One region of the Enterobacter sp. QK-SA4 genome, then DNA from elsewhere that is predicted to be linked to it. Evidence: predicted binding sites of a transcription regulator. Region 1 holds the regulator's gene; each other region holds the start of a gene.

Region 1 (5,659 bases):
CGGGTAAATCTTCCGTCAGCGCCTGAATTTTTCGCTGCATATCGTGCAGGTAGTCGTCGGTGGTGATTTCGATATCCAGCCAGATGGGCGGGTTAAGCGCTGTTCCGCGCCACTGCTCAAGCTGGGCGGTAATGGCGTCAAGATCGCCCTTCAGCACCGCCAGAGGCTGGGTGACGGGCACCTCCAGCGTCTCGACGGCGTGAAGTTTTCCTTCGGAGAAGCTCACCAGATGGACGGATTTGGCCTTGCCCGTTTCGTCAAAGCTGAGCGAAATTGGCGAGCCGCAGTAGCGGATGTGCTCGCTGCCGCCGACGATCTGAGCCCGGTGTATGTGCCCGAGCGCAATGTAGTCGGCTGGCGGGAAGTTCTGCGCCGGAAAGGCATCCAGCGTGCCGATATAGATGTCACGTACCGCGTCACTTTTACTGGCCCCGACGGTGGTGAGATGCCCCGTCGCAATCACCGGAATCGGCTGGTCGCCGCGCAGGGCGCAGGCATCGGCGTGCTGCTGGTGATAATAGTCGGTGATGGCCTGTAATAGATGCTGCTGCTTTTCCGCACCCGACAGCCCCGCCTGGCTTTGCACGATGTCGCGCGGCCGTAAAAAGGGAATGGGGCACAGCACCGCCCCCGGCGTGCCGTCGCGTTTTTTCAGGATCTGCGGGGCGTGCCCGGCGCTGGCGACGACGGTGGTATTGAGAAATGCCAGGATGTCGCGGGATTCATTGAGCGTCGCGACGGAATCATGGTTGCCGGCGACAATCACCAGATGACAGCCGGTTTGCTGCAAATTCACCACGAAGCGGTTGTACAGTTCACGCGCATAACTGGGGGGTGAGCCGGTATCAAAGATGTCACCCGCCACAATAATCGCGTCCACCTCGTGCGTCCGGGCCGTTTCCAGCAGCCAGTTCAGGAAGGCTTCATGTTCAGCCGCACGGCTTTTGCTGTAAAAATTTTGACCCAGATGCCAGTCCGAGGTGTGAAGTATGCGCATAGCTGATCCGTGGCAAAAAAGAGAAAGCAGGATTATAAACGTTCAGAGACGGGAAAATAACCGCTGTAATAAAACAACGGTTTGCCCCTTATCGTGGTACTGTTTTTCATAAATCTGTCATAAATCTGACGCATAATGGCGCCGAATTACAAACTTGTAACTTAAATAAGATAAGACAGGGCAAAGTATGGCGAGACGTATTCTGGTCGTAGAAGATGAAGCTCCAATTCGTGAAATGGTGTGCTTCGTGCTCGAGCAAAACGGCTTCCAGCCGGTTGAAGCGGAAGATTATGACAGCGCAGTGAACCAGCTGAATGAACCCTGGCCCGATCTGATTCTGCTGGACTGGATGTTGCCCGGCGGCTCCGGACTGCAGTTTATCAAACACCTGAAGCGTGAAGCGCTGACCCGCGACATCCCGGTTGTGATGCTCACGGCGCGCGGAGAAGAAGAGGATCGCGTGCGCGGTCTGGAGACCGGCGCGGACGATTACATTACAAAACCGTTCTCCCCAAAAGAGCTGGTTGCCCGCATTAAAGCCGTGATGCGCCGTATTTCGCCGATGGCGGTGGAAGAGGTGATTGAGATGCAGGGGCTGAGCCTTGACCCCACCTCACACCGCGTCATGACCGGTGAAAATCCTCTCGACATGGGGCCTACCGAATTTAAACTCCTGCACTTCTTTATGACCCACCCGGAACGCGTTTACAGCCGCGAGCAGTTGCTGAATAACGTCTGGGGAACTAACGTGTATGTCGAAGACCGGACGGTTGACGTACATATTCGCCGCCTGCGAAAAGCACTGGAACTGAGCGGCCACGATCGCATGGTGCAGACGGTCCGCGGCACGGGTTATCGTTTTTCTACCCGTTTCTGAACAATGACAGGAGTGTGACGCGTGCTGGAACGTCTGTCATGGAAAAGGCTCGTCTTTGAACTGATCTTATGCTGTATTCCGGCCTTCCTTCTGGGGGCCTTTCTTGGACACCTGCCGTGGTTTCTGCTGGCGTCGGTCACCGGGCTGCTGATCTGGCATTTCTGGAACCTGCTGCGCCTCTCCTGGTGGCTGTGGGTTGACCGAAGTATGACGCCGCCGCCGGGAAGCGGCAGCTGGGAGCCGCTGCTGTACGGTCTGCATCAGATGCAGATGCGTAATAAAAAGCGTCGCCGCGAGCTGGGAAGCCTGATTAAGCGTTTTCGCAGCGGTGCAGAGTCGCTGCCGGATGCCGTTATTCTGACGACCGAAGAAGGGACGATCTTCTGGTGTAACGGCCTTGCGCAACAGCTGCTGGGCCTGCGCTGGCCCGACGACAATGGCCAGAATATCCTCAACCTTCTACGCTATCCCGAATTTACGCTGTATCTGAAAAAGCGTGATTTTACCCGCCCGCACAATCTGAAGCTCAATAATGGTCGCCATCTGGAAATCCGCGTGATGCCCTACAGCGATAAGCAGTGGCTGATGGTGGCGCGCGATGTCACCCAGATGCACCAGCTGGAAGGGGCGCGTCGCAACTTCTTCGCCAACGTCAGTCACGAACTGCGTACCCCGCTGACCGTGCTTCAGGGATACCTGGAGATGATGCAGGAGCAAACGCTGGAAGGCGCGCCGCGTGAAAAAGCGCTGCACACCATGCGCGAGCAAACGCACCGGATGGAAGGGCTGGTGAAGCAGCTGCTGACGCTCTCGAAGATTGAAGCGGCGCCAACGCTCGCGCTAAATGACACCATTGATGTGCCGATGATGCTGCGGGTCGTTGAGCGTGAAGCGCAGACGCTAAGCCACAAAAAGCATCACCTGGCCTTTGAGGTCGACAATACGCTGAAGGTGCTGGGCAGCGAAGATGAACTGCGTAGCGCCATTTCCAACCTGGTGTATAACGCGGTGAATCATACGCCGGAGGGGACGAATATCGTGGTGCGCTGGCATCATGCCCCAACGGGGGCTGAGTTTAGCGTGGAAGACAACGGGCCGGGAATTGCGCCTGAGCATATTCCGCGCCTGACCGAGCGCTTTTACCGTGTGGATAAAGCGCGATCCCGGCAGACTGGCGGAAGCGGTCTGGGGCTGGCAATTGTGAAACACGCGGTGAATCACCATGAAAGCCGTCTCGATATTCAGAGTACGCTGGGTAAAGGAACCCGCTTCAGTTTCGTTATTCCGGAACGATTAATTGCCAAAAAGATCGCCTGACGGCAGGCGTGTCATTTTACCTTTCCACGGGTCAGCGTCTGCTGGCCCGTTTGCTTTGCAGTCAAGCGAAACGCGGATGAATTTTATACGGCTGACTGTTTTTTGTTCGCATGATTAGCCATGGGTTTTTCTTATAAATAGCGTATTGTTCTGAGGTGTATTTTCATGATGGCATATTGTTCTGGTTTTGCGATCCCACCTTGCCTTTAAACGTTATAAGCGTTTAAATTGCGCCCCAGATACTGTCAGACCGACTGTATTTGCGTGGTAAATCGAAAAACTATTCTTCTCCACGCCAGGACGGGAGCATTTCCCGCTGAAATTGAGCAAATTTTCGGCTGTATCGTCCCGTCAGGGAAATCGAAAATCTCAATGTTTTCAACACCACATCCACAGGCAGTAAGGTTTTATGACCCATCACTTAAAATCGCGTGACATCATCGCGCTGGGCTTTATGACATTTGCGCTGTTCGTTGGCGCAGGCAACATCATTTTCCCTCCAATGGTTGGCTTACAGGCGGGTGAACACGTCTGGACCGCCGCGTTTGGTTTCCTGATTACTGCCGTGGGTCTGCCGGTTCTGACCGTCGTTGCGCTGGCGAAAGTCGGCGGCGGTGTGGATAGCCTCAGCACCCCGATTGGCAAAGTGGCGGGCGTTCTGCTGGCAACCGTCTGCTATCTCGCCGTTGGCCCGCTGTTTGCGACCCCGCGTACGGCAACCGTTTCCTTCGAAGTGGGTATTGCTCCCCTGACCGGTGACGGCGCGATGCCGCTGTTTATCTACAGCCTGATCTACTTCGCGATCGTGATTCTGGTTTCCCTCTATCCGGGAAAACTGCTGGATACCGTGGGTAACTTCCTGGCTCCGCTGAAAATTGTGGCGCTGATTGTTCTGGCGGTAGCGGCCATCGTCTGGCCAGCGGGCCCGATTAGCGACGCGATGGACGCCTATAAAAACGCCGCGTTCTCTAACGGCTTTGTGAACGGCTACCTGACGATGGATACGCTGGGCGCCATGGTGTTTGGTATCGTTATTGTTAACGCCGCGCGTTCCCGCGGTGTGACCGAAGCGCGTCTGCTGACCCGCTATACCATCTGGGCCGGTCTGATGGCTGGCGTAGGGCTGACGCTGCTCTATCTGGCGCTGTTCCGTCTGGGCTCCGACAGCGCCATGCTGGTTGAGCAGAACGCCAACGGTGCGGCTATCCTGCACGCCTACGTTCAGCACACCTTTGGCGGTGCGGGCAGTATGCTGCTGGCAGCGCTGATTTTCCTGGCGTGTCTGGTGACGGCGGTTGGCCTGACCTGCGCCTGCGCAGAGTTCTTTGCACAGTATCTGCCGCTCTCTTACCGCACCCTGGTGTTTATCCTCGGCATCTTCTCTATGGCGGTGTCCAACCTCGGTCTGAGCCACCTGATTCAGGTCTCGATTCCGGTGCTGACGGCGATTTATCCGCCGTGTATCGTGCTGGTCGTGCTGAGCTTTACTCGCCCGTGGTGGAACAACTCTTCACGAATTATTGCGCCAGCCATGTTTATCAGCCTGATTTTTGGTATCCTTGACGGGATTAAAGCATCAGCTTTCGCGCACATACTGCCGGCATGGACACAGCGTCTGCCGCTGTCCGAGCAGGGGCTGGCCTGGCTGATGCCTACCGTTGTTGCACTGGTTCTGGCGATTATCTGGGACCGTGCTGCAGGGCGTCAGGTCGCATCGAACGCTCATTAATCAACGGCAACAAACTGTTTAACCACGGGGCTTAAGGCCCCGTGGTTTTTTGTTTTTTTCGTGTTGAATGGCAAGATTTAAATGGAAAGCACTAACAAACTTAAACGTGGATTGAGCACGCGCCACATCCGCTTTATGGCGCTGGGCTCTGCTATCGGCACCGGTCTTTTTTATGGCTCGGCAGATGCCATCAAAATGGCCGGTCCCAGCGTTCTGCTGGCGTACATTATCGGCGGCGTGGCGGCGTATATCATCATGCGCGCCCTCGGCGAAATGTCGGTTCACAACCCCTCCGCCAGCTCATTCTCCCGCTACGCGCAGGAAAACCTCGGCCCGCTGGCCGGGTTTATCACCGGCTGGACCTACTGCTTCGAAATCCTGATTGTGGCGATTGCCGACGTGACGGCATTTGGCATCTACATGGGCGTCTGGTTCCCGGCGGTACCGCACTGGATTTGGGTGCTGAGCGTGGTGCTGATCATTTGCGCCGTCAACCTGATGAGCGTGAAGGTGTTCGGCGAGCTGGAGTTCTGGTTCTCCTTCTTCAAGGTCGCCACCATCATCATCATGATTGTGGCCGGTTTTGGGATTATCATCTGGGGGATTGGCAACGGCGGGCAGCCGACCGGGATCCACAACCTCTGGAGCAACGGTGGCTTCTTCAGCAACGGCTGGCTCGGGATGGTGATGTCGCTGCAGATGGTGATGTTCGCCTACGGCGGTATCGAGATTATCGGTA
Region 2 (5,659 bases), 420 kb from region 1:
CGCCGACAACGCGAAGCAGTTCCTGGCCCCGGTGAAGTACGACTCTGAGCTCGGTGAAGCCTGGGTGGAGCATCACCCGATTGGCGTGCTTATGGCCGTTGAGCCGTGGAACTTCCCGTACTACCAGCTGATGCGCGTGCTGGCGCCAAACCTGGCGGCGGGGAACCCCGTCATCGCCAAGCATGCCAGCATCGTACCGCATTGCGCCGAGACCTTTGCCCATCTGGTGCGCGAGGCGGGCGCACCGGAAGGGGCGTGGACCAACCTGTTTATTTCGTCCGAGCAGGTGGCGAATATCATTGCTGACGATCGCGTGCAGGGCGCCGCATTAACCGGCTCCGAAAAGGCTGGCAGCGTGGTGGCCGCGCAGGCGGCGAAGCATATCAAGAAATCCACGCTGGAGCTGGGCGGTAACGACGTGTTCGTGGTGCTGGATGACGCAGACCTTGAGAAGGCCGTGAAAATTGGCGTTAACGCGCGGCTCAACAACGCCGGGCAGGTCTGTACCGCGGCGAAGCGCTTTATCCTGCATGAAAAGATTGCGGATGCCTTCCTGAGCAAATTCACCGAGGCGTTTAAGCAGGTGAAGATTGGCGATCCGCTGGACGAAAGCACCACGCTGGGGCCGCTGTCGTCGAAAGATGCGCTTGAAACGTTGACCAAACAGGTTAACGAGGCGGTGAAAAACGGTGCGACGCTGCACTATGGCGGCAATCCGGTACAGCGCGACGGGAGCTTTTTCGAACCGACGATCCTGACGAATATCTCCCGCGATAACCCGGCGTATTTCGAAGAGTTCTTCGGCCCGGTAGCGCAGATTTACGTCGTGAAAAGCGACGACGAGGCGGTCGCGCTGGCTAACGACTCCCACTACGGCCTGGGCGGGGCGGTATTTAGTCAGAATATCGAGCGCGCGAAGAAAATGGCGTCGCGGATTGAGACCGGGATGGTGTACATCAACTGGCTCACCGATACCGCACCGGAGCTGCCGTTCGGCGGGGTGAAGCGCTCCGGCTACGGACGCGAGCTGTCGGATCTGGGGATCAAAGAGTTTGTGAACCAGAAGCTGGTGGTGGTGCGTAAGTAAGAGATAATAAAAAACCTGCCATCCGGCAGGTTTTTTTTAAAGGAGATTATTTCACTTCGATCTTGTCCCAGCCGCTTTTGAACATGCAGCTGTCGACTAGCGTATCCCGGCGATATTCATTCGCGTCTTCAACCGTGTAGCTCGTGGAAATATCCTTTTTCTTGTTCTTTTTGTCCGTTTTTTCCGAACTCGAACCGGTCACGACGTTATCCGGGGGTAGATCGATCAGCGCCTGCGCTTCGCATTCCGTGAGCTTTTTATTCATCTCAGCATCGCTGACGCCCGGTTTCACCCATTTGTACTGGACGCAGCCGGTGAGCATCAGCGTGAGGCTCAGAACGCAAAGCGCGGTCATGCGGTGTTTCATCAGAAGGTGACTCCACCGCCTACGTATGCGCCGTCAATCAGCGTGTGGCCAGGACGACCGTCTTTACCGTCCACGCTCACGTGGCGGTAACCCACTTTCAGGGTCACTGGCGTAATTGGCGTCCAGCTTACGCCGCCGTTGGCTTCCACATAGTTTTTCACGCTGTTGTTCAGGCCTTCTGGTGCGACATAGCCTTCACCGTACACGTGGATGCTGTCGGTCAGGGCAACGTTTACGCCGCCGCCAATCGGGAACGCCACGCCGTTATCGCCTTTTTTCGGGCCGAGGTAGATGGCTTTTGCACCCGCATTCAGCATCACCGGGCCAAGACCCAGGTTGTAGCCTGCGCCCACGCCCCCGGTCTGGGTACCGTCATCGGTGTTTTTGAGCCAGTTGCTTTCGAGATAAACACCGGATGAGGATTTCCCCATTTCCAGATTGAGGTTGGTAAAGTTTTTACCCTGCTCAACGGTGCCGCCCATCGCCAGTGCGGAACCCGATACGGCAGCCAGAGCAGAAAGAAGAAGGATATTCAGTTTTTTCATGTTTTATGCCTCGTCATTAAATTCATCTGGGCGCACCTTAACAAGCGATGTTAATGACTGCAAATGTGATATAAATCGCGGTTTTATACTGATATTGTTAACTTTTTTATTGAAGTTGTTGCAATGATGTTTGATTGTCGGGGTGTCAACAGGGGATGTTTTTAGCGTTTAGGAACCGTTTAGTTTTTTGACTAAACATAAACTGAACGAGGTGGGGATAGTGATTTGAGATGAATTAATTGGGTTTCTAATAATTTCCAAAAATGTTTCACCTGTCACACAAAACAACAAAGCCTTACATTTCGAGCGATGAATATACGTTCAATCGCGCAGGCCGGTTTCCTTTTCATGTCATTTTTCTGACACGTTTATTCTTTACGTTGTTGGCTTCACTAACTGGATGCTAACAATATGAAAAGAAAAATTATTCCTGTGCTAATCGGCTGTGCGCTCTCTTTCTCTGGCCTGGCGGCGCAGCCCACTGCTGAGCGCTATGTCGTCAGCTTCCCTGAAGGCTCCCACGTGAGCTACAGCGGCGCGTTTGCCAGCGCGTTTCCGAACGGACTGCCCGTGGGCATTGGTTCTGGCCTGCTGTTTACGGGCAAGCAGGGAGACGCCCTGACCTTTGCGACCGTGACCGATCGCGGTCCAAACGCCGATGCGCCAAAAATGGGTAAAAACGAAGCCAAAATATTTGTCACGCCAGATTTCGCGCCGCTGCTGATGACCATCCGCGTCCAGAACGGCAAAGCGGAGGCGGTTGATGCCCGTCCGCTGCATGACGATAAAGGCGAAATTAACGGTCTGCCGCTGCAAAGCGGCGTGATTGGCTCCACTAACGAAGTGGCGTTCAGCGATACCTTAAAGACGCTCAAGGGTGACAACCGCGGACTGGATACGGAAGGCATCACGCCGGACGGGAAAGGCGGCTACTGGCTGTGCGACGAGTACGGCCCTTTCCTGATTAACGTCGACAGTAAAGGCAAGATCCTCGCGATCCACGGGCCGCAGGCCGCGGAAGGTGAAAAATCCATCGCGGGCGGTTTGCCAAACATCATCAAATGGCGCCAGCCCAACCGGGGCTTTGAAGGCCTGACCCGGATGCCGGACGGACGGATTATCGCCGCCGTGCAAAGCACGCTGGACATCGACGGTAAGAGCAAAAAGCAGGCGCTGTTTACGCGTCTGGTGAGCTTCGACCCGGCAACCGGGAAAACGGCGATGTACGGTTACCCTATCGACAGCGCGGCCTACAGCAAAAACAGCGACGCCAAAATCGGCGACATCGTGGCGCTCGATGACCAGCACATCCTGCTGATTGAGCAGGGAAGCGATAAAAACGACGGCATGCGTAACCTTATCTACAAGGTGGATCTCAGCAAGGCGAGCGACCTGACCGCCTTCGACAAGCCGGGCGAGTACCCGGAGTTTGATGATGAGAAAACCCTGGCGCAGCGCGGCATTACCCTTGCGGCAAAAACGCAGGTGGTCGATCTCCGCGCGCTGGGCTGGCAGCAGGAGAAGGCCGAAGGGCTGGCGCTGATCGACAGCAAAACGCTTGCGGTGGCGAACGATAACGACTTTGGCGTGAAGGTGGCGATGCAAAACCCGGTCGAGGGCAAGAAGCTCAAGGATTATCGGGTGAACGCGGAAGGCAAGCTGACGCTGGATGATAAGCCGGTGGAAACCACGCTCAGCGTGAAGCCGCTGAAAAAGCCGGAGTCGGACAGCGAGCTCTGGATTGTGACGCTGCCGGAAGCGGTGAAATAAGTTTACCCTTCTTGCTAAAGGCTGGGGTATCCCCACAAGATAATGCCTGCACAGACGGCTCCCTCTCCCTTGAGGGAGAGGGCTGGGGTGAGGGGGAACATACGGCTGTGGAGGTTATTCCGTTCACTCTATGTTCCTTGCTACTCTGTAACGGCATGACCTGTGAACGTGCCAGGGTGGCTCAATCGCCACCACCCTGGCGACCCGGGCTCCCGGCGGTAAATCGCCGCTTCGCGGTACCCTCAGCTTACTCCTTCAGGCTATCGGGTCGGGCATGAGCCTGCATCCCTGCAGGCCACGCCCTCTCGGCGCATCCCTGCGCCTCGCCCCGGCCTTACGGAAACGCCTCGGCGATTTACAGCCGGACCAGGGCATCGCTGTAAGTCATTAATTTTTCTGAAGCAACATTCATCGCTTCAGGTTAAAAAATTACCGGGGATCCCTCAGCCCCACAGGGGAGAGGAGATGCATAGCGGTTATTTCTTCAGCCCTGCAAACGCCGCCCGAATTTCTTCTTCCGGAAGCTGTATGCCTATAAACACCATCACGCTGCGCGGCGCTTCCTCGCCCCAGGGGCGATCCCAGTCGGCGCTGTACAGGCGCTGTACGCCCTGGAACAGCAGGCGGTTCGGCTCGCCGTCAATCCACAGCATCCCTTTGTAGCGCAGCAGCTTGTCGGCAAACGACAGCAGCAGGTTTTCCATCACGCGCGAAACCTCGCCGATGTCCACCGGGTAGTCCAGCTCGACCACAATCGACGCCACGTCGTTTTGCTTATCTCCCATAAAGTGGAAACGCGGTTTCGCGGTGACGTTCTCTTCCAGCATAAAGCCGTTGGTGTTGAACAGCTGAGACAGATCGATGTCGCCGTGCGTCACCGTGTAAACCGGCGCGCGGGAGTTAATGCGCGTCAGGCGCTCGCGCAGTTTTTCGCTTTCGCCCGCCACGTCGGTTTTGGTCAGCAGGATGCGGTCGGCGTAGCCCACCTGAGACTGGGCGATGGTGAACTGGTTCATCTGCTCGTCGGCGTGAACCGCATCCACCAGGGCAATCACGCCGTCCAGCAGGTAGCGCTGGCAGAGGATCTCGTGAGAGAAAAAGGTCTGAATAATCGGGCCGGGGTCGGCCATGCCGGTGCATTCGATCACCAGGCGGTCAAAGTCGATCTCGCCGCGATCGCGGCTGTCGAGCAGGTCCAGCAGGGCGTCTTCTAATTCGTTAGAGCGGGTGCAGCAGATGCAGCCGTTGGTCAGAGTTTTGATCTGGGTGGCGCGATCGCCGATCAATTGATCGTCAACGGAGACCTCACCGAATTCGTTTTCGATGACGGCGATTTTGAAGCCGTGCTGTTCGTTCAGGATGTGGCGCAGCAGGGTGGTTTTACCGGCGCCGAGAAAACCGGTCAGCAGGGTAACGGCAATCGGGGTCATGGTCTCTCCTTTAGCAGCAGCGGACGCCGCCTTCTCCACTTCCGCCGTAGCGCGCTTCCTGACGCTCGCGGAAGAATTCGGTATAGGTCATGTAAGGCTTATCCGGATGGTTGGTCTTCATGTGCTCAACGTAGTTGTCATAGTCCGGAATGCCAATCAGCATTTTCGCCGCCTGACCGAGGTATTTTTTTGCTTCGCCTAAGTTACCAAACATTGTGGGTTCCAGACAGAAAAAGCCCGGCGATGTGAGTCCGCTGGGCTTATGTTTCCCTCATCCCAGCCCTCTCCCAAAGGGAGAGGGCTGGGATTGCGGATTAATGGTGTGAAGAGGTCTTCACGCCGCCTTCCGGCACCGGCACGTACGGGGTTTCTTTATCCGTACGGCCGTCGGCGTTGCGAACGTTCAGCCAGGTTTTGATGCCGTAGAAGATGATGCTGTACACCACCACCAGGAACAGAA
Region 3 (5,659 bases), 1.8 Mb from region 1:
CAATCATTACGAAGCGTCCAGCAAACGCGAAAAGAAATCTTACGTCCTGATTGAGTTAGAACAATTTGTGAAAACTTATGCTTAAATCATTGTAACGCGACCAAATTGTTTCAGAGAAAAAACACTGTTAATAACCCGCGCCGAACTGTATTAAAATGCACCAACTAATAAACAGTGTTATGCACCAAAATAATGAAATTTTTATGACTCTGCATCAAAAGAAGGCAAGCAAAACGTTTCGATAAAAATAAAACATTCCTGCACGCGTTTACATACAGAATATATGCACTACGTTATCGCTTCGCTTATAAGGATAAATACTCACCAACTTTCAGTACCCTGAAAGAATGATTAACTGGTGCTAAATTATCTAGCGCGTCAGTTAACTCCCGCACAGGTTCATCAAGGGCTTCATCTGCCAGTTCAAACACGCCCCAGTGAATGGGAAACGCCAGAGGACAACCCAGCTGCTGCCACAATGCCACCGCAGATTGCGGATCCATATGATGGACAGCCATGAACCATCGTGGGGCATAGGCACCTATTGGTAACGCGGCAGCATCGATATGGCCAAGGCGTTCAGGTATCAATAGCAGTTCAGGCGAATACCCCGTATCTCCGCTGAACCAGAAACGATGATGTCGACCTTCCATAACCCAGCCGCACCATAATGAGCGATTGCGGTTCCATGGCGTGCGCATACTCCAGTGCTGTGCCGGTACGGCGGTCAGCGTCATCCCCTGCCAGGTGAAGCTCTGCCACCAGTCGAGCTCAACCACGCGTTTTGCCCCCCGGCGGCGAAACCAGTCGGCCAGGCCCAGCGGAACAAAAAAACTGACCTCGGGGAAGCGCTTGAGAATACGGCGAATGGTCGCATCATCAAGATGATCGTAATGATTATGGGAGATGACGACCGCATCAAGCTGATTGAGTTGACAGACTGACAGCGCGGGAGGCGTTTTGCGCTGGGGTCCCAGGAAAGGGAGTGGAGAAGCGCGCTGTGAAAAAACCGAATCGGTAAGGATGATATTGCCGTCCAGCTGCAGCATTACGCTCGCGTGTCCCAGCCACCATACCCCATCTTCATGAGGTTGCGTAAGCTCAACCGGTTGCCACCACTGTTGGATAAAGTCTTCATAGCCCAGCGCGGGTGGCTTCGGTAAACCGGCCTCTTTACGCGCTTTGCGCCAACGGTCAAGATCGCCGGGTTGATGTCCGACAGGATCGGTATTACGAAAACCGTTCGGGGTGTGATGTTTCAGGGAGGGGTCATACCAGGGATTTTTCCAGACCACAGCCACCTCCCAGCATAAAAAGATTAACGCTCAGCCACCAGGCGGATAAAGTCGTCTTCGTCTTTGCTTTCTTCAGCGACCGCGTCTTTCGGCGCGTCTTTCTCTTCCGGTTCGTTAGCCTCACACAGACGGCGTAGCAGCGCATTCTGACGTTTTTGCTGATCGAGCAGCGCTTCCAGCAGTTCAATCTGCTCGTTAGTACGAGAGCTGGCGCGGTTCACAAAAAACCAAATGACCAGGCCCACAAGCAGAACAACCAAAGAAATCATCAGGGATGCCATATTCAGCAGCCCTGAATTCAGTAACTCACCCATTTCACCACCTCAATAAAAACGTCTATTTTACCACTGGCGCGAAGGAAGGAAATCACCTTGAGAAAAAATGCGTATTACCACGGAATAAACTTATTGATTGCGCAAACGCCGCTAAAAAACTGTACATCCTGATCGCACATCACATTGATCGTCTGCGTCCATAACACCACGCACGCTATCAGCACGATAATCAGAATTACCCAGCGTATTTTTTTCACTCCACACTCCGTCTAAAAACCTGATGTAACGAGGTTAACACGCTTATCTTAAACAAGGACTAACTGTACCGCCATCGCACTTTTTTCAGAATCCTGCACTTGTTTCATCGTGTAAACCGTTTACGCTAGCTTTATGATAACAACGACAAAAGAGGTTAATGATGCGCTTCATTATTCGAACAATTATTGCACTGGCTATCGTCTGGATTGGCCTTCTGCTCACGGGTTATGGCGTGCTTGTGGGAAGCACCGAAAACGCAGCCGGGTTAGGGATTCAATGTAAATATTTAACGGCACAGGGCGTGAGCACTGCGCAATATTTGCATACTGACAGCGGGATCGTTGGCTTGACCAACTGTCCGGTCCTGCGAAAGACATCCGTCGTGATTGATAATGGCTAATCAGCCGGTGACATGACTAATATAAAAAACGCCGCAGCAGATGCGGCGTTTTTTTATGCGAGCATAGATTAAAACGGGTAGTCGTGATAACCCATTTGTTCAGAAATCTTACGTGCGGCAGTGTGCAGAATAGCCACATACTCATGCAGGCGCTCTTCGGAGAAGCGTAAGGTTGGGAAGGAGATACTTAAGCCCGCGATTACTACGCCAAAGCGGTCAAACACCGGAACGCCGATGCAGCGCAGCCCCTCTTCCTGCTCTTCGTTATCTTCGCCATACCCCTGCTCGCGTACGCGATCGAGCACCGTTAACAGCGCGTTTGTGCTGGTAACGGTTCGCGAGGTACTTTGCTTGTATTCCACGCCTTCGAGGATCTGTTTCACTTCCTCACGATCGCGCCAGGCCAGCAGAACCTTACCAATCGCGGTGCTGTAGAGCGGGTTGCGACGACCAATGCGCGAGTACATGCGCAAATTGTACATGGAGTCGATTTTATGGATGTAAACAATGCTGTCTTCATCCAGCGCACCGAGATGGATGGTCTCTTTGGTCAGGCGAGAGATTTCACGCATCTGGATATCAGCGCTGCGGATCAGGTCAACATTTTGCAGCGCACGAGCGCCCAGCTCAAACAGCTTAAGCGTCAGAGAGTATTTTTCAGATTCGCCTTCCTGGGCAACGTAGCCCAGCGACTTCATGGTTTGTAAAAAGCGATATACGGTGCTTTTAGACATCATCACGCGCTGCGACAACTCTGTAATACCTATTTCACGCTCTTCCCCCAGCGCCTGTAAGATGCCAAACACCTTCAGCACGGAAGAAACAGAATCTGGCTGTTTATCCAAATCCGCAATAGCCATTTACCACCTCATAGAGAGTGTTTTATAAAAATCAGAACCGGTTTTTATTATAAGTTCCCGTCATGTCACCTGCAATCAATCCGCGTTTACTTCGTTACAAATCTGCGACATATCGCGGCTGTAACAATGCTAAAATAGTTATCCTGAGAATAATTTCACGCTGAGCTTTTTTAATCCTAATGGAAAAGACCCTTTCCGATGGCCTGCCTTTACCCCAGCGGTATGGCGCTATAGCGACCATCATTATCGGTATCTCAATGGCCGTCCTTGACGGCGCAATCGCGAACGTTGCTCTGCCAACCATCGCCAGCGACCTGCATGCCTCTCCCGCCAGTTCGATATGGATCGTTAACGCATATCAGATTGCGATTGTGGTTTCCCTGCTCTCGTTCTCTTTCCTGGGCGATATGTTCGGTTACCGTCGGGTGTATCAGTGCGGTCTGGTGGTTTTCACCTTCACGTCCTTGCTATGCGCCCTTTCAGATTCGCTGCATACCCTGACGCTTGCCCGCATCGCGCAGGGTTTTGGCGGCGCGGCGCTCATGAGCGTAAACACGGCGTTGATCCGCTTAATTTATCCCCAGCGTCATCTGGGGCGCGGCATGGGGATAAACTCGTTTATTGTCGCTGTCTCTTCCGCCGCCGGGCCAACTATTGCGGCGGCGATCCTTTCCGTTGCGTCATGGCAATGGCTGTTTGCTATTAACGTGCCGCTGGGCATTGTCGCTATATTCTTTGCCCTGCGCTTTCTTCCCGCTAACGGCCCTAAAAGCACCATGCCGCGCTTTGATGTGGCGAGTGCGGTGATGAATGCCCTGACCTTTGGCCTGCTGATTACGGCGCTGAGCGGCTTTGCGCAGGGACAGTCTCTGATGCTTACCGGCGCGGAGCTCATTGCCCTGCTGGCGATCGGCTTCTTCTTTGTTCGCCGTCAGCTCACTCTCCCCGTGCCTTTACTGCCGGTCGATCTGCTGCGTATTCCCCTTTTTTCCCTCTCCATTTGCACGTCTGTCTGCTCGTTCTGCGCCCAAATGCTGGCTCTGGTATCTTTGCCCTTCTTTCTGCAGAGCGTGGTCGGCCGTTCAGAAGTGGAGACCGGCCTGCTGTTAACCCCCTGGCCGCTGGCGACCATGGTGATGGCGCCGCTGGCAGGTTACTTAATTGAACGCGTCCATGCCGGTTTACTGGGAGCATTGGGGCTTGCGGTGATGGCGACAGGCCTTTTCGCGCTGGCTCTGCTACCGTCATCGCCAACCGATCTGGACATCATCTGGCGCATGATCCTGTGCGGCGCTGGGTTTGGCCTGTTCCAGTCCCCTAACAATCACACCATCATCACTTCCGCGCCGCGCCATCGCAGCGGTGGTGCCAGCGGCATGCTGGGGACCGCGCGCCTTCTGGGACAAAGCAGCGGCGCAGCGCTGGTCGCCCTGATGTTTAACCTCGCCGGGCAAAACGGCAACCATGTTGCGCTTCTCACCGCGGGAGCCCTTGCCTCGCTCGCGGCGGTCGTCAGCGGACTGCGCGTGACCCAGCCCAGGGTTCAGGCATAAAAAAAGCCGGGCGGAGTGTTCTCCTGCCCGGCTTATTAGAGTTCTTAGCGTTACTTCAGATATTCCCCACTGCGCAGCGCTTCGATACGTTTATCCAGCGGCGGGTGAGACATAAACAGCTCGCTCAGCGATTTGGATTTACCGTTAATGCAGAAGGCCATCATGCTGTTCGCTTCCTGCGGCTCGTAGCTTGTTTTCAGACGCTGCAGCGCGGCAATCATCTTCTCACGACCAACCAGCTTCGCCGAGCCGGCATCCGCGTGGAATTCACGGTGGCGGGAGAACCACATGGTGATGATGCTGGCCAGAATACCGAATACCAGTTCCAGAACCATCGAAACGGCGAAGTAGATCAGCGGGTTGCCGTTGCTCTCTTCACCTTCATCACGGTTTCCGCCCATAAAACCTGCCGCGATCTGCGCCAGAATACGGGAGATGAAGATCACGAAGGTGTTCACCACGCCCTGAATCAGGGTCATGGTCACCATGTCACCGTTGGCGATATGGCTGATTTCGTGGGCAATAACCGCTTCGGCTTCGTCACGGCTCATGTTCTGCAGCAATCCGGTGCTGACGGCAACCAGTGACGCATCGCGACGGGCGCCCGTGGCGAAAGCGTTGATGTCCGGGGCATGGTAAATCGCCACCTGCGGCATGGCGATCCCGGCCTGACGGGATTGCTGAGCCACCGTGTTCATCAGCCACTGTTCCATATCGTTACGCGGCTGTTCAATAACCTCACCACCCACCGATTTCAGTGCCATCCACTTCGACATCAGCAGGGAGATGAACGAGCCACCAAAACCAAACAGCAGCGCCATAATCAACAGACCCTGAACGCTGCTCGACTGAATTCCTGTCAGGCTTAGCACGAGCCCGAAAACCACCATGACCGCCAGGTTGGTGAGCAGGAAGAGCGCGATTCGCATCATAATTTTCTTTTTACCTCAGTTTAACAAAACGCACTATGCGATTACCCACATCGTATGGGTATTGCGGCTATTTTCAAGCATCCGGC

Evidence for each region. Region 1 encodes PhoB, which activates phosphate uptake and scavenging genes when phosphate is short. Its sites were predicted from a motif close to CTGTCATAAAACTGNCNNAT; they were not measured.
Region 2: AC1VYI_RS21675 (esterase-like activity of phytase family protein) is a predicted target of PhoB. The motif match lies at 2,346-2,365, and genes of this name have one in related genera.
Region 3: kdgR (DNA-binding transcriptional regulator KdgR) is a predicted target of PhoB. The motif match lies at 3,180-3,199, and genes of this name have one in related genera.

Annotation. Positions count from the first base shown of each region.
Region 1 covers NZ_JBXFXH010000007.1:3,740,504-3,746,162, reverse strand. Annotated here, with positions in the region: gene sbcD (exonuclease subunit SbcD) at 1-997, opposite strand, end outside; gene phoB (phosphate response regulator transcription factor PhoB) at 1,185-1,874, shown strand; gene phoR (phosphate regulon sensor histidine kinase PhoR) at 1,896-3,191, shown strand; gene brnQ (branched-chain amino acid transporter carrier protein BrnQ) at 3,601-4,920, shown strand; gene proY (proline-specific permease ProY) at 5,002-5,659, shown strand, end outside.
Region 2 covers NZ_JBXFXH010000007.1:4,159,462-4,165,120, reverse strand. Annotated here, with positions in the region: gene AC1VYI_RS21690 (NAD-dependent succinate-semialdehyde dehydrogenase) at 1-1,087, shown strand, start outside; gene AC1VYI_RS21685 (hypothetical protein) at 1,134-1,454, opposite strand; gene AC1VYI_RS21680 (YfaZ family outer membrane protein) at 1,454-1,999, opposite strand; gene AC1VYI_RS21675 (esterase-like activity of phytase family protein) at 2,411-3,769, shown strand; gene yjiA (GTPase) at 4,246-5,199, opposite strand; gene AC1VYI_RS21665 (YbdD/YjiX family protein) at 5,210-5,413, opposite strand; gene AC1VYI_RS21660 (carbon starvation CstA family protein) at 5,514-5,659, opposite strand, start outside.
Region 3 covers NZ_JBXFXH010000007.1:1,895,213-1,900,871, reverse strand. Annotated here, with positions in the region: gene AC1VYI_RS10620 (MBL fold metallo-hydrolase) at 306-1,295, opposite strand; gene AC1VYI_RS10615 (YebO family protein) at 1,319-1,609, opposite strand; gene mgrB (PhoP/PhoQ regulatory lipoprotein MgrB) at 1,684-1,827, opposite strand; gene AC1VYI_RS10605 (YobH family protein) at 1,989-2,228, shown strand; gene kdgR (DNA-binding transcriptional regulator KdgR) at 2,297-3,088, opposite strand; gene AC1VYI_RS10595 (MFS transporter) at 3,268-4,641, shown strand; gene htpX (protease HtpX) at 4,692-5,573, opposite strand.